4 regions of the Litoribacterium kuwaitense genome follow, and region 2 is predicted to be linked to each of the others. Evidence: riboswitches for the same ligand, from Rfam matches in the RefSeq annotation. Region 2 holds a riboswitch; each other region holds the start of a gene.
The links. Region 2 has a riboswitch for thiamine pyrophosphate ahead of G4V62_RS15395 (thiamine-binding protein). Riboswitches for the same ligand answer to the same signal wherever they lie in the genome.
Positions count from the first base shown of each region.

Region 1 (5,978 bases), on a different contig from region 2:
CCACCTTTTTGTATAGTGAATAATTGTTTACCTGCTTCAAGAGACGTTCCAAAATTGTCATTAAAATCGGCGGCTGTTGCATGATCGTTTTTCCCGTTTTTAATCCAGAAAACGACTGCTTCTCTGGCTGGAATGATGATGTTTTTTTCTACAGCATCCCAGAATAAATCGCTTTCCGGCCCTTTATCAGGATAACGATACTGTAAGCGGTAGTTAGCAAAGGAGCGGTCTTCGTCACTTGCGTTATACACTTCAATAAATTCAAAGCCATCTGCTCCATCGATATTCGTCGTGTCGGGAACCAATTCGGTAATTAGAAAAGGGGATAAGTGATTCGGTGCATCATTTAAAGAGGTGACATCGATCGTAGATGCTTTGCTTGTCTGTTTATCATGGTTTGGCAAGGCTTGGTTGTTTTTACCCTCAGAAGAAGCAAACGCTGAAGGTACAGGGCTAAGGGTGGAAAGGATTAAGAAGACGGCAAGGAACATAGAATTCAATCTCCATTTTTTTCGCGATTTCATGGAAAGCTCCTTTGTCCATATTGGTTGAAACAAACATCTTAAAGAAAGGTTATGGTTCAACCAAAAGATGGTTATTTTGTATTGTCATTCTGTTTTTATGTAACAAATCCTGCTCATTGTCAAAAGTTTACTGTGAATAGGTGAAAGGGCGCATGATTTAGTTTCATTTCTAAGTTGCAAAATCAATCTTTATCCATCGGCTCGAGTGTTTAAACATTCTTAAACATGAAATTTGGGAGGCTTGTCATATGTTAAAGAAACGAAACAATGAGATCAAGAAAGGAATGGATCGATGGACGTCATCATGTTTTTTAAGGCAATCATTTTAGGGATCGTCGAAGGGTTAACGGAGTTTGCGCCTGTGTCATCAACAGGACATATGATTATTGTCGATGATCTATGGTTACAATCGAACGTTTTTTTAACAGCACCTGTGGCGAATACATTTAAAGTCGTCATTCAGCTTGGCTCCATTTTGGCTGTCGTCATCGTGTTTTGGCCGCGGTTATTGAATTTGCTGCATCTTAAAAAGCCAGGAAGAGCTGAAAATGGGCAGAAGAGACGGTTAAGGCTGACGCATGTTTTTATTGGGTTGTTACCAGCAGGTGCATTAGGTGTCTTGTTTGAGGATTTAATTGATACGCATTTATTCTCCACTCGAACGGTTATTTTCGGCCTAATCCTTGGCGCATTTTTAATGATTGCAGCCGATCGCTTCGCTCCAAAGACGATGACACAACGCGTCGATGAGATCACTTATCAGCAGGCTTTTTTCATTGGGCTTATTCAATGTTTTTCGTTGTGGCCAGGCTTTTCCCGCTCTGGATCAACGATTTCGGGCGGTGTGCTTCTCGGCCTTAGCCACCGTGCCGCAGCCGACTTTACCTTCATTATGGCTGTACCGATTATGGCTGGGGCGAGTGTATTGTCTCTGATCAAAAACTGGCAATACTTCACCTTGGACGTCTGGCCGTTTTTTTTGAGTGGCTTTATCGCTTCTTTCGTAGTAGCACTGTTGACCATTCACTTCTTTCTAAAGCTGATCGATCGGATTAAGCTTGTCCCGTTTGCTCTTTACCGGATTGGGCTCGCATTGGTTATTACACTCGTCATTTATTTCTAAAGAAACAAGGATCAATTAACTGAGGAAGGTGACAGGTATTTGCTGAAGCGAGGCCTACTTTGTTGTTTCATTCAAGCCTAGACTTGACCGCTTGTAGTACATTGGGTACTTTTTAGAGGGACTATTCAGAATTTTAATGAGGAGCTGGTGACAGATGTCTGCTACTTTTGGAGTTAGCACGTGGAGTTTGCATCGTTGTCTTGGACCATTGCATTGGACGGTTTGGAATGATGATCAGAAAAGACAGGAAACAATAATTGAGCCTCAAGCTGAAGAAGTTACTTTATTGGAACTGCCGTCGCGGCTAGTGAACGAAGGATATCTATACTTAGAAATTTGTCATTTTCATTTCCCGGATACATCTGAAGCGTATTTGAGTGATTTACGACATGCTGTACAAGCGTCAGGTATGATATTGCACACGCTTCTACTTGATTATGGTGATCTTTCTACAGACGATGACGTGAGAAGGCAAGCTGATATTAACTGGGTGAAGTCTTGGATTGATATTGCCGAGCTGTTAGGGGCGACAGCGGTTCGTGTCGTTGCTGGTGAACAGCACCCGTCCCCAGCCTCTTTGCAGCGAAGCGCCGAGGGATTGGCTACGCTCGAGGTGTACGGGAGAGAAAAAGGGGTTCATGTCGTAACAGAAAACTTTAAAGCTTTGACCGCACGTGTAGAAGACTGGAAAACGACAGTTCAATCAATTACGGGGGCAAAAAGAACAATTGTTGATTTTGGCAATTTGGCAAAGGAAGAGCGTATAAAGGGAGTTGAATTTGGCTCAGCATATGCACATTCGTTTCACGTGAAACCCCCTGAGCTACCAACTGGGAATATTGACGAAGAGGAATTGCGGCGAATGCTTCAAGCTGTCTCATCAGAAGCACCCCTCATTGTGATAAATTCTTTTCCAGGAAATATGTGGAACGGTATTGCGAAAGTAAAGCAGGCGGTTGAAGCACAGTATTAAGGTGTGCATCCATTATGAAAGAATAATGAAAGCTTGTCCTTATGCGATTTCCCCTGTTTATTCTTTCGGTATTTGTGGTATAGTTCAATTGAGGAAATTAATTAAAAGGAGAAGATTATGTCTCTACCTACAATACTTAAATGGGTTACAGGTGTCATCGAAGCGGGGTTAGGTATTCCTTTTATTGGCGGGATATTTATTGTAGCCAACGGATGGGCGCCACTTTGGATCATGCTCGTTGTTCATGTCGTCGTCTTGCTTATCAATCGATCACACAAAAAACGTATCATTGGTCCAGCGTTTGGTATTGGTGCAAGCTTGCTAGGCTTTATTCCAGTGGTCGGGATGATTAGCCATATCGTCGCTGCCATTGTTTTACTGATTGATGCATATGTGTCAACGAAAGAGGAGAAGTAACAATGATGCCCGTGTAAACGGGTTTTTTGTCGTCCTTCTGATGCTAAGGTGGTAAAACGAAGAAGGGCAAATTTCCCCCGTTTCATTATAAAAAAAGCGAGAGTGATCAGAAGAAATTCTTGCTCTACAGCACCTTTCCCCTTATAATACGAACGGTAGGTAGTTGTAACTAACAAACGGTAGTTAGGGGAGAGAGGCCATGACAGAAAAGAAGGCTTGGACGTATATATTTTTGCGGCCGTGTTAGAAATTGCTTGGGCGTTTGGAATGAAAATGTCTGAAGGATTTACACGACCATTAATCAGCTTTGTCACAATTGCCTTAATTGTCATTAGCTTTTTTGTTTTATCGAAGAGCATGCAAGTTGTCCCTGTAGGTACTGCTTACGCTGTGTTTACTGGCGGAGGCGCTGTCGGCACAGCGATCATTGGCATGACCTTTTTGAATGAGGAAACGAGTATCATTCGGGTGATCTTTATCGGAATTCTCATTACAGGCATTATTGGGCTTAAGTTCGTATCCGGGGATTCTAAAAAGGCACAGTCAGAAGAGAGGGCGACATAATGGCTTGGATCATTTTACTCATCGCAGGTTTTGCAGAAATCGGTGGCATTCTTGCTTTGAAAGCGTCGGAAGGATTGAGCCGTCTGAAGCCAACGATTTTTGCCATTGTTTTTGGCGGATTGAGCTTTTATTTGTTGTCCGTTGCTCTCAAAGAATTGCCGTTAAGTACAGGGTATGCGGTCTGGACGGGAATCGGCGCTGTTGGCAGCGTATTGTTCGGAATGTGGATTTATAAAGAGCCAAAAACGGCTGCCCGCTTGTTTTTTATTGCGCTCATTGTGACCGGTGTCGTAGGCCTTCGGTTTTTTTAAGCGCATGACGTATTGTCTCGCGGATGTTGACGATGATGCATGTAAAATATTTAAGGTCGCAACAGGATTACAGTACACCTTGACATTAAGAGCTCGGTTAGATATGTTGAAAGGGAATACAATGACAGTCCACTGGGGGCGCCATTTGGCTGAGATAAGGAGTGATCCTTAGTCCCTTTGCACCTGATCTGGTTAATGCTAGCGTAGGGAAGTGGAGACGGCTCATGATGCGTTTTTTAAACCTGTGCATACGACCGTTCCTACGTGTTTAGGAGCGGTTTTTTTGTTGGGTACAGACAGTCGTTTAGTCGTTTTCATGAAGGCAATGCATAACAGGTTCCCCAGTAGCTGATCTACAAGGAGGATTCTGATGTCATTTACTGAAATGTTACGCGCTGAGAATGATGCCACGTTTGAAGCTATTTTTGATCATCCGTTTGTTCAAGGGTTAAAAAAAGGTGATGTACCGAAAGAAGCATTAATCCATTATGTGAAACAAGATTTCGAATACTTAAACGCTTTTATGAAGGTTTATGGATTGGCGATTTCAAAATGCTCATCTCGAGAGGATATGTCACTGTTTAATGAGCAGATTTCGTTCGTGTTGCACAGTGAGATTCACCCGCACAATAATTTGTGTCAAGTGGCGGGCGTTCGCTATGAAGAGCTACAAGGATTTCCTTTGGCGCCAACGGCAAACCATTATGTTATGCATATGATGAATACAGGGCACCAAGGTACGCTTGGGGAAATTATGGCTGTGTTGCTGCCGTGCCCGTGGACATACCTTGAGATAGGGAAACGGTTAGTGAATGAAGTGAATCCACAGCCAGGTGAGCATCCCTTTTATGACTGGATTCATTTTTATGGAACGAGCAGTATGGATGAATTAACGAAAAGCTTGCGTACATGGCTAGACGCATACGTAGAGGAAAAAGCGGCTCCGTGGGAAAAGGAAAAAATGCGCGAAGCTTTTGCGAAAAGTTGTCAGCTAGAGCTCGGCTTTTGGGAAATGGCGTACAGTGTAGAAGAATGGCCCGTTCAAAATATTCTCGAAGACATGAAGTGATGTCAGTCCACGTGGATCGCATCATGGTGTCCTTTGTTTAACTTAAAAGCGTTGACTGTTGAGACGTTAAATGAATTGAAATCCCCTTTCCTATGTAGATGTTGGAAAGGGGATTTTGCGATTTTAAACGTGTAATTATGTAATTGGCACCGTAGAGGTGCAGTAACCAACTAAAATATTCAAAAGCTGATGTGCTATGGCGTTGTTTTTATTTGCTGCTCGATCGAAGTCTTTAAATGGTTGATAAAGGCATCGACAAGTAAGGTTTTTGGAGCTTTAGGAAGAATGAGGTAAAAGTGACGTTTCGTTGCGGGCCAGTCGATCATTGGGACAATCGAGATTTCTTTATGCTGCAATGCTTTTTGCACAACCCATTTGGAAAGAATGGACAAACCGAGTCCGTTGGCAACGGCTTCTTTGACGCCATAATTGCTAGAAATCGTCGTTTTTTGTGACACGTGGATATCGTTGTTTTTAAGAAAATCATCCATATAGGCTCGTGTGCCTGACCCTTCCTCTCTTTGCACCCAAGACCATTGGGAGAGCTGTTCCTTCGTCACTGGAGCATCTAGCCGGTCGGCCAGGTCATTTGGTGCGATGAGCACCATTTCATCTTCCATCATTGGTATGACGTCGAGCTGAGGGTGCTGAACGTGACCTTCGACGAAGCCCATCGTATACACGCGTTGATACACATTTTCGACAATATTTGTTGTATTTTCAATGGACATCGTTAATTCCACCGCTGGGAACGATTTTTGAAACGGGGCGAGCAACGTTGGCAGGACAAATTCTCCAATGGTGTAGCTTGCTCCGATTGATAAGGCACCTTCAACGCGCTGATTCATGCGGGCGATGTCTTCGATCGATTGATCATAATGCTCGACAATTTCTTTAGCTCTTTTGTAGAAAAAAGCACCTGTTTCCGTTAAATGAAGAAAACGTTGGGAGCGATCAATCAGAATGGTATTAAATTCTTCCTCCAATTGCTTGATAT
Region 1 is NZ_JAALFC010000056.1:8,616-14,593, reverse strand. Features, by position in the region: partial or broken gene G4V62_RS17685 (lamin tail domain-containing protein) at 1-524, opposite strand, end outside; gene G4V62_RS17680 (undecaprenyl-diphosphate phosphatase) at 817-1,647, shown strand; gene G4V62_RS17675 (sugar phosphate isomerase/epimerase family protein) at 1,802-2,620, shown strand; gene G4V62_RS17670 (hypothetical protein) at 2,738-3,037, shown strand; partial or broken gene G4V62_RS17665 (DMT family transporter) at 3,237-3,601, shown strand; gene G4V62_RS17660 (DMT family transporter) at 3,601-3,912, shown strand; TPP riboswitch at 4,037-4,139, shown strand; gene tenA (thiaminase II) at 4,283-4,981, shown strand; gene G4V62_RS17650 (LysR substrate-binding domain-containing protein) at 5,176-5,978, opposite strand, start outside.
Region 1: linked by a shared signal. The riboswitch ahead of tenA (thiaminase II) and the one ahead of G4V62_RS15395 (thiamine-binding protein) in region 2 are both predicted to bind thiamine pyrophosphate.

Region 2 (5,978 bases):
TCAAATCCCATTTGTCCGATTGCTTCAAGAATGTCATTGCCTAAACCTAGCTCATTAAATTTTGCCAATACTTTTTCTGCTACTTATCACATATACAGCACTTTCTTGGATTACGTATTCACCGTCTAATCCTCTCAATCATGCCTAGGCTTCTTCACATCAAATTGATTGAAATCATCCGAGCAGTTCAAAAAAGGGAATCAAACGCCCCGTACTCTATATGCTCTATCAGTAGCAGAGTCACCACCTTTCATCTTTTAAGTGTGCGACCCTCTCTGCAAGGGGGCTTTCATGCTTATGTGTACCACTATCTCCGCAAAGCGCGGGCTTTTATCCTATCTATAAATAGACCGGGTGCTCCTATATCGGAGTTCCGTCATCCACGGCCCAATGGTTTACTCGAATCATCCTTTAGGACGCCATTGCTGCTCCTAGGCCAACGCTTTAAAAAAGCACTTCCCAAACGATGCGGAAAGCGCCTCAGCTGTTCCTTGAGCAAACCTTCGGTGACACTCTTTACCGCTTCGTCCCGCTCGTTGCTTATTGACGACAGCATTACTCACCTATGTTAGCATTATTAAACCTTTCCCGCAATCCCACATTCTCATACACGAATGTAAAGTGTATTTTAAAACACTGTTTATGACGGGGTATTTAAGTCTTTTGTTTTTTGTAAATGAGATACAACACCAATATGCTCTAATGCTTGTTGGACGCTTCCAAACGTATCTATTTCTTTAAATGAAATGCCGAGAGACACAATTGTCTGCGTCACCAATGGCTGTAATCCTGTTAAGTATGCCTTTATCCCGATCAACTTAAGAGATTGAGTAATTTGGTAAAGCTCACGAGCGACATAGGTATCCATGTTCATAATCCCAGAAACATCAATAATCATATAATTTAATCGTAAATCCATACTGCGCTTTAACGTATTGTCCATGATAAAGTGTGAACGATCCGTGTCAATCTCGCCAATTAAAGGAAGAATCGCCACACCGTCAAAAACCGGAACGACAGGGACCGATAACTCCCTAATGGATTGATGAGCCGCCTGGAGGAGATTGTCTTGATTTTTTAAAAACTGTTTCATAAAGGCAATGATGGCCTCATCCATCGCCAGATCAATACGACAACCCGCTGTCAGCAACCCACTTTCGTCTAAGCGCCTGTCCTCAAACTCTCGTTCCATGCGCTTCCAAATCGCCAACCGAGTGTATTTTAAAACTTGTAAAGCTCCATGTAAGCTATGGTCGTTTTGTGCTGCAAATTGAGAAGCATCACTCACCCAGCTTTGTAAATGGTCGTTTGTGTGAGTGGTATCTGGTGACTCAGTCAGTTGTTCGGCTAACGTATTGATTAACCTGAGAAACAGTTGATCGGACTGACTGTTCCTGAGACCATTCAACTTTTTCTCACCATACGTCATCATCCATTCATCAGCTTGGTTACGTAAATGAATACCTTCTTTTAGCAATATGTCTTTTATATTTTTCAACACGTCTTCCATGATCCTGCTGTATAAAGGGACGTCAAGGCGCCGTAAACTGTCCCCCACCAGCACCGCCACCACCTTTCCTGTATTTAAAAGCAAAAGGCCGAGCCACAGCAACTCAATTGCTAGAGCACCAGCCTAGTCCGTTAGCATTTATGAAGTAAGTCCCATTGCTTTTCCCGTTTCCTCATATAAATAAACAAGTATTTTACGTCTATAAAAATTTTATATCATCCAAAAAATCAATCGGACCCTGCATTGCTTAAGAAAACCTGGTCATCTAAGCGTGCATATCCGTAAAGACTTGAATAGGTCACACGAAAACCAAGCCTAAATAATGGCATAAACGGGTATATCCTTATCATTGCAAGGACTGCTAACAACGGAAAGGGAAAACCGACAATGAAACAAACGAGACAGGTCTTTTTAATGTTGCTATTGATTGCTTCTTTCTTCCTAGGGATAAGTGATTGGGTCGATGACAGAGAACGCTTCATCTCTTGGCTCATCTATGGCTTCATCATAGCTTCAATCTGCTTTGCCATTCTACTCGAAGGCCGAAATCCTTACAAAACACTCCTCTGGATTTATACAATGATCTTCTTCCCTATTGCAGGCTATGCCCTGTACTTAATGACCGGGCAGTTGGAAGTAAAGGGACACTTATTCAGGCAAAAACGACAAGACAATCGCTGGTACTTTGATCGCCTCCATAACAACAAGCCTCGCGATACGTGGCAAGGTTTAGGAGAAACAGAAAAAACGATCTCTACTTTTATTCAACAAACGACAAAAAATGATATGAGCTTCTATACGAATGCCGATATACTGACAAACGGCGAAGAAAAATTCCCCGACCTGATCACCAATTTGAAGACAGCGAAACACTTTATCCATTTAGAGTACTATATTTTTCGCTCAGATCACATCGGGACGACGATCATTGACATCCTTTGTGACAAAGCGGAGCAAGGTGTAGATGTCCGTGTCATTTACGATGGCATTGGAAGCATTCAGTTGAAGCGCAAAGCCATTCAACGAATGAAACAGTCCGGTGTCAACATTTATGCATTCCTTCCATTGAGTGAAGGACTCAAAACCCAAAAAGTTAATTTTAGAAACCATCGCAAAATCGTCATTATCGATGGGCAGACAGGTTATATCGGTGGACTGAATATCGGAGACGAGTATATCGGTCGTTCACGAGAGTTTAACTTCTGGCGCGACACACATGTCAAAATTAAAGGTGAAGCCATTCAACATTTGCACACGATTTTTCTAATGGACTGGCAATATGTCAGCGGAGAAAAATTGCCCATTAAACAGTTCATTTCCAATGAAGCACTTTTACAAGAAAGTGCGGATGGTGGTGTACACATCGTGTCAAGCGGTCCAGATTCTGAGCAAGGAACAATGGCCGACATCTACTTTACGATGGTCACTGAAGCACGACAATCGGTATGGATTGCTACGCCTTATTTTATACCTAACAAAGCGATGCGTACGGCGTTAAGCACAGCCGCCTCCAGAGGTGTAGATGTTCGTTTAATGGTACCGGAAAAAAACGATGGTTTTTTTACTCGCTACGGGACACAATCTTACTTTGCAGAGCTCTTATCTAAAGGCGTAGATATTTACACGTACCATAAAGGTTTTCTCCATGAAAAAGTCATCATTGTCGATGAAAACGTCGCTTCAATCGGGACAGCGAATGTCGACCTGCGCAGTTTTAACTTAAACTTTGAAGCGAATGTATTTCTGTTTCAATCAAAGGCTGTCGCTACACTTGTAAATGATTACCAATCCGACCTTAACGATTGCAGGCAAGTTATATCCTCTGAATGGAAAAACAGACCTTTTTCAATGCGGGTGAAAGAATCCTTTTCTCGCTTATTTTCACCGGTCTTGTAGACAGTAGACACCTTATGATCTGAATGCTATAGTGTACTTGAATTGAATATGCTGCGGGGAGCCGTTTTTGGCTGAGAGGGTGATTTGTCACCGACCCAAAATACCTGATCTGGATCATGCCAGCGAAGGGATGTCAGCGAGTTGCCGCTTGTTATAGATCATGTGGCTACTTTTGCTTTGGTATATACATCGCTTCTTTAGCGATGTTTTTTATGCGCAAAAAAAGCATGAGCTGTTGTGATCATACACCGCTATCAACTTAAACGAGTCGAAGGCGTTGTTTACGCAGTGATTCAATGATACATCAAATGAAGGGAAGGAGATCGTATGTCCACTGTAAACTTAGGTTTTCAAGTATTACCGAAAATGAATCCTGGGGAGAGTTCGTATGACGCTGTTGACCGCGCGATTGATGTCGTTGCTCAGTCTGGTGTTTCTTATGTGGTCGGACCAATGGAAACGGTGATGGAGGGAGAATTAAATCACCTTTTGCAAATTGTCAAACAAGCCCAGGACGCATGCATTGCTGCAGGTGCTCATGAAGTCATGACGCATGTAAAGATCCATTACCGCCCAGATGGAGGCGTCACTCTTGATGAAAAAATCAGCAAATACAGAGGGTAAAAAGTATGGAGCGGCATCGCCTTACCAGTGCTATTCATTTTACTCCTCCTTCTCCTATGGGAAATCGCCACTTGGGGGACAGGAATTGAACAGTGGATTTTGCCACCACCTAGCGTCGTCATACAAACGCTTTGGGAAACACGTGATTTATTGTTCACCCACATCGGCCCAACCTTAATGGCAACATTTGCTGGCTTAAGCATTGCTATTATCGTCGCTGTGACCATCGCGACGTTAACAGACGTAGCCTATTGGATTAGACAAACTATTTACCCACCGCTCGTTATTTCGCAGACGATCCCGATTATCGCTTTGGCACCACTGTTTATGATTTGGTTTGGCTATGGCTTATTACCTAAAATTATTGTCGTCGCACTCGTCTGTTTTTTTCCTATTACGATTAGCCTAGCCGACGGATATCGGCAAGTCGATCCGTCCATGCTCAGGCTTTTACGTTCAATGGGCGCGTCCCGCTGGCAGCAATTTAAGATGGTTAAACTTCCAGGCGCGCTTCCTTCATTTTTTTCCGGCTTACGAATTGCTGGCACTTACAGCGTCATGGGAGCTGTTATCGGTGAATGGCTCGGAGCGAGCAAAGGACTTGGCGTGTTTATGACGAGATCTTCTCAATCGTTCCAAACCGATCGTGTCTTTGCAGCGATCATCGTCGTCGTGTTGCTCAGTTTGACCATCTTTTTACTTATTGAGGTCTGTGCCAGACTCACAATGTCATGGCACTACCAGGCGAAAAAAAAGTAATACGAAGTTTTGCCTAGAAAAATCAAGGAGTGAATCACAATGAAAAAACATCATATTCTTCAGGTTGGATGGCTCGCCTTACTTTTATTACTCGCAGCATGTACAGACGCGCCTTCGGACCAAAGCTCAAACGATACTGCGGGGAACAAAGAAGCCACGCCCACATCTGACAACACTGACCTGACTGAAGTGACTGTCATGCTCGACTGGCTTCCAAACACGAATCATACAGGGCTCTATGTTGCACAGGCAAACGGCTACTATGAGGAGCAAGGTTTAAAAATAACCATTCAGCAGCCTGGTGAGGGCAACACTTCCGACCAAATGGTTGCAGCCGGCCAGGCAGAATTTGGTATTAGCAACCAGGAAAACGTGACCATGGCTAGAACAAACGACATCCCTGTCGTTTCCATTGCGGCCGTGATCCAAAACAATACGTCATCCTTTGCATTTCTTGAAGACTCAGGCATTGAAACAGTCAATGATTTCGAAGGTAAACGATACGGCGGTTGGGGTTCTGCCAGTGAAGAAGCGACCATTCAAGCCGTCATGGAAAACGCAGGCGCCGATTTTAATGAGCTTGAACTGATTACACTCGGAGCAACCGATTTTGTTAAAGCGATCGGCCGTGATGCCGACATTATGTGGCTTTTTGATGGGTGGGATAAAATCGCGGCTGAGCTTGCCGGCAAAAAGATTAATACGATATCGCTCCGTGAACTCGATCCGGCGTTGAACTATTACACACCTGTTATCATCGCAAATGAATCACTTCTCTCCGACCAGCCTGAATTGGCTGAGGCTTTTATGGAAGCAACTAGCAAAGGCTATCAAGACGCAATTGAGCAGCCAGAACAAGCCGCGAATACGCTTCTCGAAGCTGTACCTGAGCTAGATGAAGACCTTGTACAAGAAAGTCAGCAATACCTTAGCTCACAATTTCAAGCGGACAGCGAGCAATGGGGCCTACAAAAAACAGAGGTATGGGCTGCCTATGCGGACTGGATGGCTGAGCGATCATTAATTGAAGCAGAACTGAATGTCGAGGAAGCCTTTACGAATGGCTTCTTACCGGATCCGTCATCATGAACCCAATCATTCAAGTGACTGGCGTAACGAAGACATTTGCTCAAACCGTCGCTTTACAGCCGACCAACGCAGCCATGTATTCAGGAGAATTTGTTTCACT
Region 2 is NZ_JAALFC010000037.1:19,554-25,531, forward strand. Features, by position in the region: gene cshA (degradosome RNA helicase CshA) at 1-68, opposite strand, end outside; gene G4V62_RS20670 (STAS domain-containing protein) at 641-1,558, opposite strand; gene cls (cardiolipin synthase) at 1,898-3,406, shown strand; TPP riboswitch at 3,451-3,557, shown strand; gene G4V62_RS15395 (thiamine-binding protein) at 3,734-4,030, shown strand; gene G4V62_RS15400 (ABC transporter permease) at 4,058-4,789, shown strand; gene G4V62_RS15405 (ABC transporter substrate-binding protein) at 4,829-5,878, shown strand; gene G4V62_RS15410 (ABC transporter ATP-binding protein) at 5,875-5,978, shown strand, end outside.

Region 3 (5,978 bases), on a different contig from region 2:
TAAACAGCACGTCGAACCAGGGAGGATCGAGATTGAACCTGAGCTGATCAAAACGGTTTGTTTAAATTTGCTAGATAATGCCCGAAAAGCGATCGGAAGCAATGGTCAAATTGTAGTGACAGGAAAACAGCAAAACGATCATTATGAAATATCCATTTGTGATAATGGAAAAGGAATGGAAGAAAGTGAGTTAGACAAAATCACCCAAGCTTTTTATATGGTTGATCAGTCGAGAACTCATGTTGAAGGAGGCGTAGGCCTGGGGCTAAGCCTTTCGGCAGAAATCCTTAAATTGCATGAAGCAACGATGTATTTTACGAGCAAAGTCAATCAAGGGACGTGTGTAACAATACCACTGAAAAAGGCTGTGGACGATTATGAACGTTAAGGCATCGGTAAATATTGCTTTCTTTTGCTTGTTACTTGTTTTGCTTGCGTTAGCGCCTTTGTTTATCGCTGAAATAAAAAATAAACGGTTGTTGAATGCTGTCTACACAGAAACGTTAGATGACAAAAAATACGTGTCTTCGGAAAATATCGAAGTAAGTACAAAAATCGCGACGATTCAAAGCGCAGTTTCGAATACTAGAGGAATCGTCACTTGGAATGAGCAGGTCAGCGATGTTCGTGATGAGGATATTGCACGTACTGTAATAGAGGAGCTTAAGAAACTGCAAAAAGTAAAGGTCATTCCTTCTCGCATAGACTTCTCGAGCAAATATGCCATTGAGCGCTTGATCAAAAAAGATTTTATCGATGTAAATAATCCCCAGATCAAGGTGGACATACAAGAAGTGCGGCTCGCATTTGATGATTATTCAATTGTCGTTTGGATGGATGATGAAGCAGATCTGATTTATCAATTCGAAATTTATTCAAAAGAACATTCTGTCATTACTAAAGAGACGCCAGCAGTTCAAGCTTATATGGATTATTTAGGGTTGCCCTCTGATCATATTCAGCATAAATCAGGCTCATCAGGAAGGTTTGGATATTATCAATATAGCAATGAAGAGGTCGATCTCTCCTATCTCTATGTTCAAGAAAAGCATTATTTTGCGGTCCAAATTGATAAAGCAAATAGTCTTTATTTTAATTATGATCCGGAAGACTACCAGTTGATTCAAGCGGAAAATGAGTCCCTCGTCTCCTTAACAGATCATGAGCGCCGTGTCATCTATCTTTCTTGGGAGCATACCCCTAATCAAGACATGTATACTGCTGCAAAAGCGCTAAAGACCTTTAAGGAATCCTTTGAAGGAGTTACAGCGAGCATCGTGAAGTCCGACCTAAACATTCCGTCTATTCGACTAAATGATTTTAATAAAGAAGATCAATCAACGACATCGACGTATTTCATTGATGATAATGAAGGTGGCGTCTATCAAGTGTTTGTAAATACGATGGCATTAGACCGTTCAGATCAAGAAAATCTGTTAAAGAGTTTGGAAATTGTGCCAAAAGCAGAAAACGAAAATTTAGATGAGATAACGATTGTCGAGCCGTTTCTTGGCTAATGATAGCAATATCATACTATGTCAGAGTGCAGCAAAAAGTCGACAATGACTTTGCATCGTTTTTTTACCTCACCGTCGTAACAATGATGTTGTAAATGATGCAAAAATGACGGTAAAATGATCGCTGCTTGATACAGACTGGCCGTACACTGATTGTAGTTTTTCATTATGAACCTAGCTGAAGAAAAGTTGTTTCTCGGTTTCTTTTTCAGCGTTGGCAGTATGTGTATTGGCAGAACCCTTGTCAAGTGAGTTCTATATCATCTTTTTGAAAATCCAGATTCTACATTGAACGCCTGTGCCAATGTTAATGCTTTTGATTTGTAATCCCCCCTTAACGTTTCAAGAAAAGGGAGCTGATTTTTTGAGAAATACGTAACCATGAATCAATAAACGTCGTACATAAAGTACTCGGAGGTATTTGCTGTTCATGCAGGTGCATATAGTTATATTGAGCAAATGAACGGAGGGATGTTTTGAATAATCATTTACCAACGATCAGTCATCTTTATAACAGGATAACTCGTTTAGAGGAGCGTTATCCTTTTGTCCGTGTGCAAACAATCGGTCATTCCGTCTTGCGGAGACCAATTTTTGAGGTGAGTATAGGAGAAGGCAGTCGCCAGCTACATGCAAATGCATCTTTTCATGCTCATGAATGGATTACCTCACTATCGTTGCTGGAATTTTTAGAAACATATGCTTACCATAGTGCTTATTCACCGAATAGTCATTGGGCTTTAACATATCAGGAAACAAATTTGTCTACTGTGCCAATTGTTAACCCTGATGGTGTGGCGCTTTTGCTAGACGGTGTAGAGTCAGCAGGCGAATGGCAAAATGACGTGCTCTCTTTAAACCGAAACAGCTATGATTTTACGGGCTGGAAAGCGAATATTCGTGGGGTAGATTTAAATAATCAGTTTCCCGCAGGATGGGAGATTGAACAACAACGAAAACCGCAAGCGCCTGCACATAGAGATTATCCAGGACCTAAGCCTTTAAGTGAGCCAGAAGCGCTGGCTATGGAAGCGCTTGTCTCAGCAAACGATTTTGAGCAAGTCGTTGCTTTTCACACCCAAGGCAAAGTGATTTATTGGGGATATCAGCACAAAGAGCCAACGGTATCAAGACAAATAGTGACTTCGTTTCAAAACGTTTGCGGTTATGAGCCGGTCCAAACCATTGACAGTCACGCTGGATTTAAGGACTGGTTTATTCAAACGCATAGACGACCAGGGTTTACAGTAGAGCTCGGAAAAGGGATCAACCCGCTGCCGCTGAGTATGTATCGTGAGATATATCAGGCAACAGAACAAATTATGGCCGCCTTTTTAAAGACAAAAGATTCCTGCTAAAAAGAATAGAGTGGAAACGATTGGTTTTTCATTGTGAAGTCAAAACCTAAACGGTAGAATAGAGAGAAAGAATGATAGATGATGGAGAGAATAATGTGGATGAAAATGTTGAAAGGGGTCTTGCTTTTTTGCCTAATCTTATTGGTGAGCTGTAATCAAGCGTCATCCCTTGGTCAAGCAAGTGTCAGTGCGAAAAGCTTAGAATTAAAGCAGGTCGGTATCAATGGCCTTGTCACTTTAGAAAGGACAGATGATGAGGCTTGGGAATTTATTCAATGGAAAAATAACGCGGAATTATATTTCTTAAAAAGGGAGCCTGAGAAGACCACGATCGTGCTTTATCATTTACATACCGGCTCGCAAAAAGTGTTATATGCGACAACGGATATTGTCAGTGCTGCCCAATATGAGCGAAGCCAGCAAAGGTTTGCTCTTCATACAAGCCAAACAGGGACAGACAGCACATTGTTAATCATCGATTCGGACGGCAACGTGTTAAATAAAAAAACAGCACAGGCCAATGACCTGTATATTGCGTTAAACCCTATGAATGCCTCGACTATGGTCATCTCTTCATTTAATCGAGACTGGAGCTTTAACACAGAAGTATGGAACTACGATACGGATGAGGTTATGAAAGTGGATACGGCCTCACCATTTGTCAAATGGATTAATGCATCTTCACTCATGTACCAAAATGCTGAAGACAATTCGCTTCATGTCGTTGAGAAAGAAGCGCATTCGGACATTCCCTTGCAAGCAGCTGTGAAGGATTTTTATATTGATGCACCAAATGTAGCCTTACTCCTAGAGCGTGAGTCTCGTCTCATGATCGGTATATATAAGATCGTAGAAGGCATTTTTCAAGAACAAGCGATGATTCCGTGGAAGGGAGACAGCTTTTTTTTGCCACCGTTGCAATTTCATCCGGAAAAAAACCAATTTTTTGTCATGCAAAATCGTATGGAGCAATCAATGTTACATACGTATCGTTTAAGCGATGGTGAGTCGCTGCAGGAGGTTCAATTGCCGATGAATCATCGTCTCGATGTATCGCCGAATGGTGAGTGGGCTATCGTACATTCTTACGATCAGGCAACGATTGTTCGCTTACGATCTAGCGAGACGAAGGAGATTTTGTAGCTGAGTTGAGAAATCTTTGATCATTTGAGATAATATAGTGAATGAGTGACTAGAGGTGCCCAATATGGGCTGAGAAAAAGAAATCGATTCTTTTACTCTTTGAACCTGCTCTGGGTTGTTCCAGCGAAGGGAAGTCACGGTGTAACGTTAGATGGGTTGATTTATACCATCCGTACAGCCGTTTCCCTATGGAAAACGGCTTTATTTTTTATAAAGGAGGATTTCTATATGCAGCTGGGACCCGTTTATTCTATTACAGGAGAAGTTTTTCATCCAGGTGTATCCATGCTTGAAGTCATGGAAGAGGCGCTCAAAGGTGGAGCTAATATTGTGCAGCTAAGAGATAAACATTCTTCTAAGCCAGTCGTTTATGAGAAAGCAAAGCAGCTAAAAAAGCTGTGTGATCAATATGATGTACCATTCATTATAAATGATTACATTGATATTGCTCTTGATGTGGATGCCACAGGGGTTCATCTCGGTCAGGACGATACACCGATTGAAGAAGCTAGAAGGCAGCTTGGTCCAGGTAAAGTGATCGGTATTTCAACTCACGGAATGGAGCAAGCTTTAGACGCACAAGCGAGAGGTGCGGATTATATTGGGGCAGGACCAGTCTACGAAACGAACACGAAAGAAGATGTTGTTGCGCCGGTAGGTCTTGAATATATTAAAGCGTTAAAAGAAAGTAATCTTCATATTCCGTTTGTTGCGATTGGTGGCATCAAGCTACACAATCTCCAAGAAGTCATCGAGGCAGGTGCAGCAAGCATTTGTATGGTGAGTGAAATCGTTGGGCATCAAGATCCCGCCTATGTCGTTCGGAAGGCGCATGAGTTGTTAAAAACGCATAACAGCATTTCGGTTCAATTGAATGGTAAAACGACAACAACGAACGTAGAAACGGTAGAAGCGCTTGTTAAAGAAATTGGCATTGACCCTGGTCTCGTTGTTACAGAAGTGGATGGGCAGATTATTCAAGAGGAAGACAGACATTCTGTTCTTCTTCACGATGGTATGTCAATAGAAATGGTTCAGTTTGTCGGAGGAGGATAAGCTTAATGAATCAATCATGGACGATTGGGGGGAAGACGCTCACTTCACGAATTTTTCTTGGGACTGGGCGATTTCCGAACCCGTTTGTACAAAATGAAGCCATTGAAGCATCAGAAGCTAACGTGCTAACGTTTGCCGTTCGGCGTGTCAATGTCGAAAATCCGCATGAAGATGCTATTTTACAACATTTAGATCGGCCGTTTGTCTACTTACCAAACACTTCTGGGGCGACAAATGCCGAAGAAGCGATTCGAATCGCAAAATTAGCGAGAGCGAGCGGGCTAAGCGATTGGATCAAAGTAGAAATTAGCGTTCAAGACCGAACGTTAATGCCTGACCCGATTGAAACCCTGAAAGCGACAAGGATACTTGTTGAGGAAGGTTTTAAAGTCTTTCCTTATACGTCCGACGATCCTGTGCTTGCCCAACGATTAGAAGAAGCCGGGGCGACAGCTGTTATGCCAGGTGGGTCACCGATAGGAACAGGCTTAGGGTTATTAAATCCATACAACCTACAGCAAATTTGTGAAACATTAACTGTTCCGGTCGTGATTGATGCTGGTATTGGCTCTGCTACAGATGCAACGTCAGCGATGGAGCTAGGCGCCAGTGCGGTGTTAATTAATACCGCAATTGCTCGCGCGCAAAACCCGGCAGCAATGGCTACGGCGATGAAGCATGCAGTCATGGCTGGGTACACAGCAAGACGTGCGGGGCGGATTCCGAAAAAACAATATGCGACTGAGAGCAGTCCGATCCACGGTAGGCTTTCGTAAAGGAGAGAGAACATGCCGCAGCAATCGATCAACATTGTAGGCGGAGGAGTCATCGGCCTTTCCATTGCTTTTGAAGCAAGACGACGAGGGTACGACGTCCGTATTTTTGAAAAATCCGCCTTTGGTGG
Region 3 is NZ_JAALFC010000001.1:146,977-152,954, forward strand. Features, by position in the region: gene G4V62_RS00770 (sensor histidine kinase) at 1-388, shown strand, start outside; gene G4V62_RS00775 (hypothetical protein) at 378-1,517, shown strand; gene G4V62_RS00780 (M14 family metallopeptidase) at 1,994-2,875, shown strand; gene G4V62_RS00785 (YqgU-like beta propeller domain-containing protein) at 2,975-4,018, shown strand; TPP riboswitch at 4,060-4,167, shown strand; gene thiE (thiamine phosphate synthase) at 4,247-5,074, shown strand; gene G4V62_RS00795 (thiazole synthase) at 5,080-5,850, shown strand; gene G4V62_RS20500 (FAD-dependent oxidoreductase) at 5,863-5,978, shown strand, end outside.
Region 3: linked by a shared signal. The riboswitch ahead of thiE (thiamine phosphate synthase) and the one ahead of G4V62_RS15395 (thiamine-binding protein) in region 2 are both predicted to bind thiamine pyrophosphate.

Region 4 (5,978 bases), on a different contig from region 2:
ATAAATTTGGCGATCTTGATTGTCGGAGTTGTTAGTTCACTCGTTTTTTTCGCCTTATTTATTATTTTTTTCACCCGTCGCTGGATGAAGGAGCTAGAGCAAACCATTCGTGGCAGTGAGTATATCGCCCAAGGGAAATTTTCTTACCGGCTTCCCTTCTCACGCAATGAAGAAATCGATCAACTGAGGACAAATTTAAACGCTGTGTCAACGCAATTAGATAGTGCTATTGCCGAGGAGAGAAATGCGGTTCAGGCAAAAAATGAGCTCGTTTCTAACGTGTCTCACGATTTGCGCACGCCTTTAACATCGATCATCGGCTACTTGCGTTTAATTGACGAGGATCGTTACAAAGACGAGGTTGAGCTGCGCTACTTTACAGACATTGCTTACCGTAAATCTTTACGGCTGAATCGAATGGTAAACGACTTGTTTGAGTATACACGCGTAAGCTTCGGTGGAATCCGTATGAATAAACGCCCTTTGGATATTGTTTCTCTCTTACAGCAGCTAGGTTCAGAATATGACAATTCATTTCGCGCTTTGGGAGTTGAATTGAGTATTCATGGTGGTGAGAGGTCGGCAGTAGTTTTGGCAGATGGTGATCAGCTTGTGCGAGTTTTTGAAAACCTTTTTGCCAACTCCGTCAAGTATGGAGCGCAGGGAGGGAAGATTGATGTAGAGATTGAGCTGAACGGTGATGCTGTAGGTGTGAAGGTCATCAACTACGGGGAACCTATTCCAGAGGAGGACCTTCCTTATTTATTTGATCGGTTTTATCGTGTAGATAAATCGAGAACGGATGATCATGGGGGATCAGGACTTGGTCTGGCTATCTCTAGAAGCATTATTGATTTACATGATGGGAAGATACAGGCGGACAGTACCCATGAAAAAACGACGTTCCAAGTCACACTTCCATTGTGGGAGAGGGCTTCTTGACGAAAATTAATGACGCTTCGTCAAGTGTAGCCATTCTCGTTTTAGCAGCCGATGCATGATGACGTCTCGGAGCTCGCCATCCTGCATAATATAATCTTTTAATAAACCTTCTTGCTGAAAGCCAAGTCGTGTGAGTAATTTTAATGACGCTTTGTTTTCAGGCATGACCGTCGCCCCAATTCGCAGAAGTCTTCCTTCCGAAAACCCCCAATGGATCATTGTTGCTAGCGCTTCAGTAGCATAGCCGTTTCCCCAAAAAAATGGGTCCAGCTCGTAGCCCATTTCCACTCGCGCATTTCGTGGCGAGCATTCATGAAAGCCGCAGCTGCCTATAAAGATCGGTCGGCCGTTTTGGTTTTTTCGATTGCCCAGCGAAGACCCCAGCCATATTGAACGCTTTCCCGCAAAGAACGCACTAAAAGGACGGCCTCCTCAAAGGTCGTTAGTTTTTCCATGCCATACATTTTTGTGACTTCTTTATTGCTTAAAATTTGAAAGAGCGGTTGGGCATCTTGCTCTCGTAACGGGCGGAGCCGCAAGCGGTTCGTATAGAGTGTTGGTACGTCCATTGGACAGACCTCCTTAAGAACGGATCGTCAATTACTGTCCTTGAATTGTACCATGAAATAAGTGGTGACATTGATGTCATGCGATCCTTAGCTAAAAAAACCCCGCATCCTTTTGCAGGTGCGGGTAGAAAAGGGGGTGGTTCTCAGGTGATTGATACAGATCGTGCTGTAAATATATGTTAACATATGAAGAAAATAAAATATAATCATTTAGCAGCGCTATTGCAAAAATGCATCATATGATACAGAATATTCAGAATGATAATTTCTTGAATGGGAATAACGAACTAATTTTAGGGAGTAACAGACCATGAATCTTGGAGAAAAAATCACAGCTCCCTTGATTGTATAAAAGGAACTATGATCCATTGAAAAGGTTTGGCAAATAAGAGACGATAAGAGAATACTTTTTATTTGTTTTGGCGACGGCGCCATGCCCAGTGGTTTGTTGGACCGTTCCCGTGACCGATATTTAGACTGTCTTCAATAGCAGCCGAAATAAATGCTTTGGCTGTTTGGACGGCTTCTGGAATAGACGCTCCTTTTGCCAGTGCGGCTGTAATGGCAGCTGAATACGTACAGCCTGTGCCATGGGTATGTTTTGTTGCAACTCGGGGAGAGCTAAAGCTGTCAAAGGCACCATTTGTGTATAAGATATCGGTTGCTTGCTCGTCGTCCATACGATGCCCGCCTTTTAACACACAAGCCGTTGCCCCATAGACCTCTACAAGTTTTTTTGCTGCATCTTTCATATGCTCTATTGTCGTAATGGACTGACCGACCATCTCTTCAGCTTCCGGAATGTTTGGCGTCACGACAGTCGCCAGAGGGAGCAATTCGTTTAACAGACTGCTTCGAGCGTCTTCTGCAAGCAAAGCGTCTCCACTTTTAGCAACCATCACCGGATCCATCACATAATTTTTTACTTGCTCTGTTTTTAGTACATGTGCTGTTACTTCAATGACCGGAACGGCAGAAAGCATGCCGGTTTTTACGGCGTGAGGTGGCAGATCTTCAAAGACGGCTTTTAACTGATCCTCAATAAAAGAAGTCTCCATATTAACGAAAGAACGTACACCTAACGTGTTTTGGCTGACGACAGCTGTGATAGCGCTTGTGCCGAAGACATCAAGCTCTTGAAACGTTTTTAGGTCAGCTTGAATACCTGCCCCTCCCGACGGATCAGTGCCGGCAATCGTTAAAGCAATAGGTAATGTCATCATGAACCCTCCATATGTATTAAGAACTGCGAGAGAGCCACAATAAAAAAACCGTCTGCTTCTGGTCATCAGAGAGCCACACGGCATATGAAAGCATGGTAATCATAGCTTTAGCCGATAGCTTCCCTACGCTGGTCTTAACCAGATCAGGTTCAAAGGGTCAAAGGATTACTTCTCTCAGCCTTTTTACTAAGGCTCCCCTAGCAGTCTTTCCTGTATATGTTGATCGTAACTCAATGACCGGCTATTGTGAAGCTTTTGCTTCAGAAAATTGGTTTTCTCCTGCAAATTGTAAAGGAGGTTCATAGCAAATGACGATTTGTGCTGACGACATAGACATTCGTCCTCTGCAGACAGTAGATATCCCAAAAATGTCCAAATGGCTGCAAAATCCAAGCCTGTTACAGTATTATGAGGGGAGAGACCGTCCGCATGACGAGTCACTCGTCCAACACCGCTTTTTTCGCAAAGAAAAGACGAAGCGAAGATTCATTATTCTTTTTCGCCATGAGCCGATCGGCTACTGTCAAGTTTATCAGCTGGAAATGATATGAAGGCCGGTTATGGTTTTCGGGATGAACGGATGACTCTAGGGATGGACCAGTTTATTGGCGAGCCCAATTATTGGGATCGGGGGATTGGACAAGCGTTTATGAATTTCATGTTAAAACGGTTGACTAAGGAATTTGGCACGTTTCGGGTGGTCGTTGACCCTCGGATACAAAATCAACGAGCGATTGCGTGTTATTTAAAAAGCGGTTTTACGAAAAGGAAAGAGTTACCACAGCATGAGTTGCATGAAGGTGTTTGGGAAGATTGTGTGCTGATGTCTGTAGAGGTGTAACAGAAAAACGAGCTCATGAAATACAGTATCTCTAATTGACAGATGGAGATTGCAAAAATGAAACCTTCTTCTGTTTATTCGCGTATATTTGTTAAACAACAAAGGAAGGAGACTGAACAATGGACGGTCTCACATTTCATCAAGTGAGTAAAGACTTTGGAAAAAATCGAGCAGTTGACCGGCTTGATTTCCATATTCCACAAGGGCAGATGTTCGGCTTTTTAGGAGCAAACGGTGCAGGGAAAACAACGACGTTTCGCATGATTCTCGGCATTTTTTCCCCTTCTGAAGGTCATATTGAATACAATGGGCAGCTGATGAAGCCGATGAGTCATGATTGGATTGGTTATTTACCTGAGGAGAGAGGGCTTTATGCTAAACAGACAGTAGAAACGCAACTGACCTATCTCGGTCGTTTGCGCAATATGAAGCGAGGTGACGTTAAAAAGGAAATAGCGGCGTGGCTTGAACGTTTTCGCATTCCTCATTACGCCAAAAAAAAGGTAGAAGAGCTGTCGAAAGGAAATCAGCAAAAAATTCAATTCATCGCGTCTGTATTGCACCGACCGAAGCTCGTCATTTTAGATGAGCCGTTTAGCGGGCTTGATCCCGTCAACGTCGAACTCTTTAAGAGCGCTGTAAAAGAGCTGGAAAACAGAGGAACGACCGTGCTTTTTTCCAGCCACCGTATGGAGCACGTGGAAGAGCTATGTGAGCATATTTGCATGCTGCGGCAAGGAAAAGTCGTTGTGAGCGGTCATGTGAAGGAAATTAAAGCCGCAGAGCCCCGCAGCTTTGTCCGCATTGATGCTCCATATTCGCTAGATTGGTTGTCTGCTGTCTCGGGAGTGAAGGATGTGCAGCTGTCAGCGAACGGGGCCAGAGTGGAAATTGAGCATCCGGAAGTGGCTGAGACCCTGTTTCCCGTGTTGCAAGCAAAGGCTTTGTTCGTAAGTTTGAGTTAGAAGAGCCGACGCTCAATGACATCTTTATCGAAAAGGTGGGTGGGCAAAATGAATAAATTTTGGACGACCGCTCGCTTCACCTTTACGAAGCATGCCAAAACGAAATCGTATGTAGCAACGACGATAATCGCATCATTGTTCATTGTTTTTATGCTTAATATTGACCTAGTGATATCATTATTTAATGATGACGCGCCAGAGACTGTGGCTGTACAGACCGATTCTGACGAACTCTACGGTGATGTAAAACAAGCGCTTAATGACATTGACGCTGCGATGACACTTGAAAGATTTGCAGGAAGTACAGATGAAGCCAAAGCAGCAGTTCAAGACGGAACATACAGCGGTTTTCTACAAATGGATATTGCTGAAGGGTTACCGCAAGCGTCGTATTTACAAAAAGAACAAACCTCAAGTCCAACAGCAGAATCACTCAATCAAGCCTTGCAGCAAGTCAAGGAGTCGTATGCATTAAACGAGGCGGGGTTAAATGAAGAGATTCTTGAAGCGATAAAAGCGCCGGTCGCGTTTGAAAGAAATTGGATGGAACAGCCCGCGCAAACAGGAGAAGAAATGTTTCAAGCGCGCGCCCTTGTGTATGTACTTATTTTTGTCATTTATTTCTCGGTCATTATGTACGGGAATATGATTGCAACAGAAGTGGCTACGGAGAAATCTTCACGTGTGATGGAAATTCTCATTTCGAGCGTGTCACCCGTCACACAAATGTTTGCTAAAATTATCGGGATTGCGTTATTAGGTCTTATGCAGTTTGCAATCATCGGCTCGATTGCCTTCGCTTCGATGCAATTAAGGTCTGCGGGCAGTGAAGAGGAGTCAGTCGTCATGGATCTTCTCGGCTTAAACGAGGTTCCTGTCGATACGTTGCTTTACCTGTTACTTTTCTTTCTTCTCGGCTATCTTTTTTATGCGACGCTTGCGGCGATGCTTGGCAGTCTCGTCAGTAGCCTTGAAGAAGTCAATCAAGCTGTCGCGCCAGTGAATTACGTCCTCATCTTGGCATTCTTCATCGCAATGTCAGGTTTGAGTGCACCGGAAGAGCCTTTAGTGACGATCGCATCCTTTATTCCACCTTTCACGCCGGTCATTATGTTTTTGCGTGTCGGATTGCTCGACGTACCGCTTATTGAAGTTTTGTTAGGTATCGGGCTGTTGGTAGCGTCTATTATCGCGCTTGCCTTCTTTGGTGGACGCGTCTATCGAGGAGGCGTTCTCATGTATTCTGGTCGCTCCGGTATTTTTAAAGATATTAAGAAAGCCTTACGCATGAATCGATCATAAGAGCGTAAAGGAGAACGGCTCTTTATAGATATCGAGTTGATCATTTAGTGAACGAAAAGACATACTTTTGAAGCATTTTCTAGGCGCATCGGTAGTCGTTTCGCTATCAAGTTATGCTAATATAAATAGAGAGGCT
Region 4 is NZ_JAALFC010000028.1:32,444-38,421, forward strand. Features, by position in the region: gene G4V62_RS13485 (sensor histidine kinase) at 1-942, shown strand, start outside; gene G4V62_RS13490 (GNAT family N-acetyltransferase) at 949-1,332, opposite strand; gene G4V62_RS20360 (GNAT family N-acetyltransferase) at 1,272-1,511, opposite strand; gene thiD (bifunctional hydroxymethylpyrimidine kinase/phosphomethylpyrimidine kinase) at 1,922-2,734, opposite strand; TPP riboswitch at 2,838-2,943, opposite strand; gene G4V62_RS20365 (GNAT family N-acetyltransferase) at 3,043-3,285, shown strand; gene G4V62_RS20370 (GNAT family N-acetyltransferase) at 3,282-3,575, shown strand; partial or broken gene G4V62_RS13510 (ABC transporter ATP-binding protein) at 3,695-4,596, shown strand; gene G4V62_RS13515 (ABC transporter permease) at 4,589-5,842, shown strand.
Region 4: linked by a shared signal. The riboswitch ahead of thiD (bifunctional hydroxymethylpyrimidine kinase/phosphomethylpyrimidine kinase) and the one ahead of G4V62_RS15395 (thiamine-binding protein) in region 2 are both predicted to bind thiamine pyrophosphate.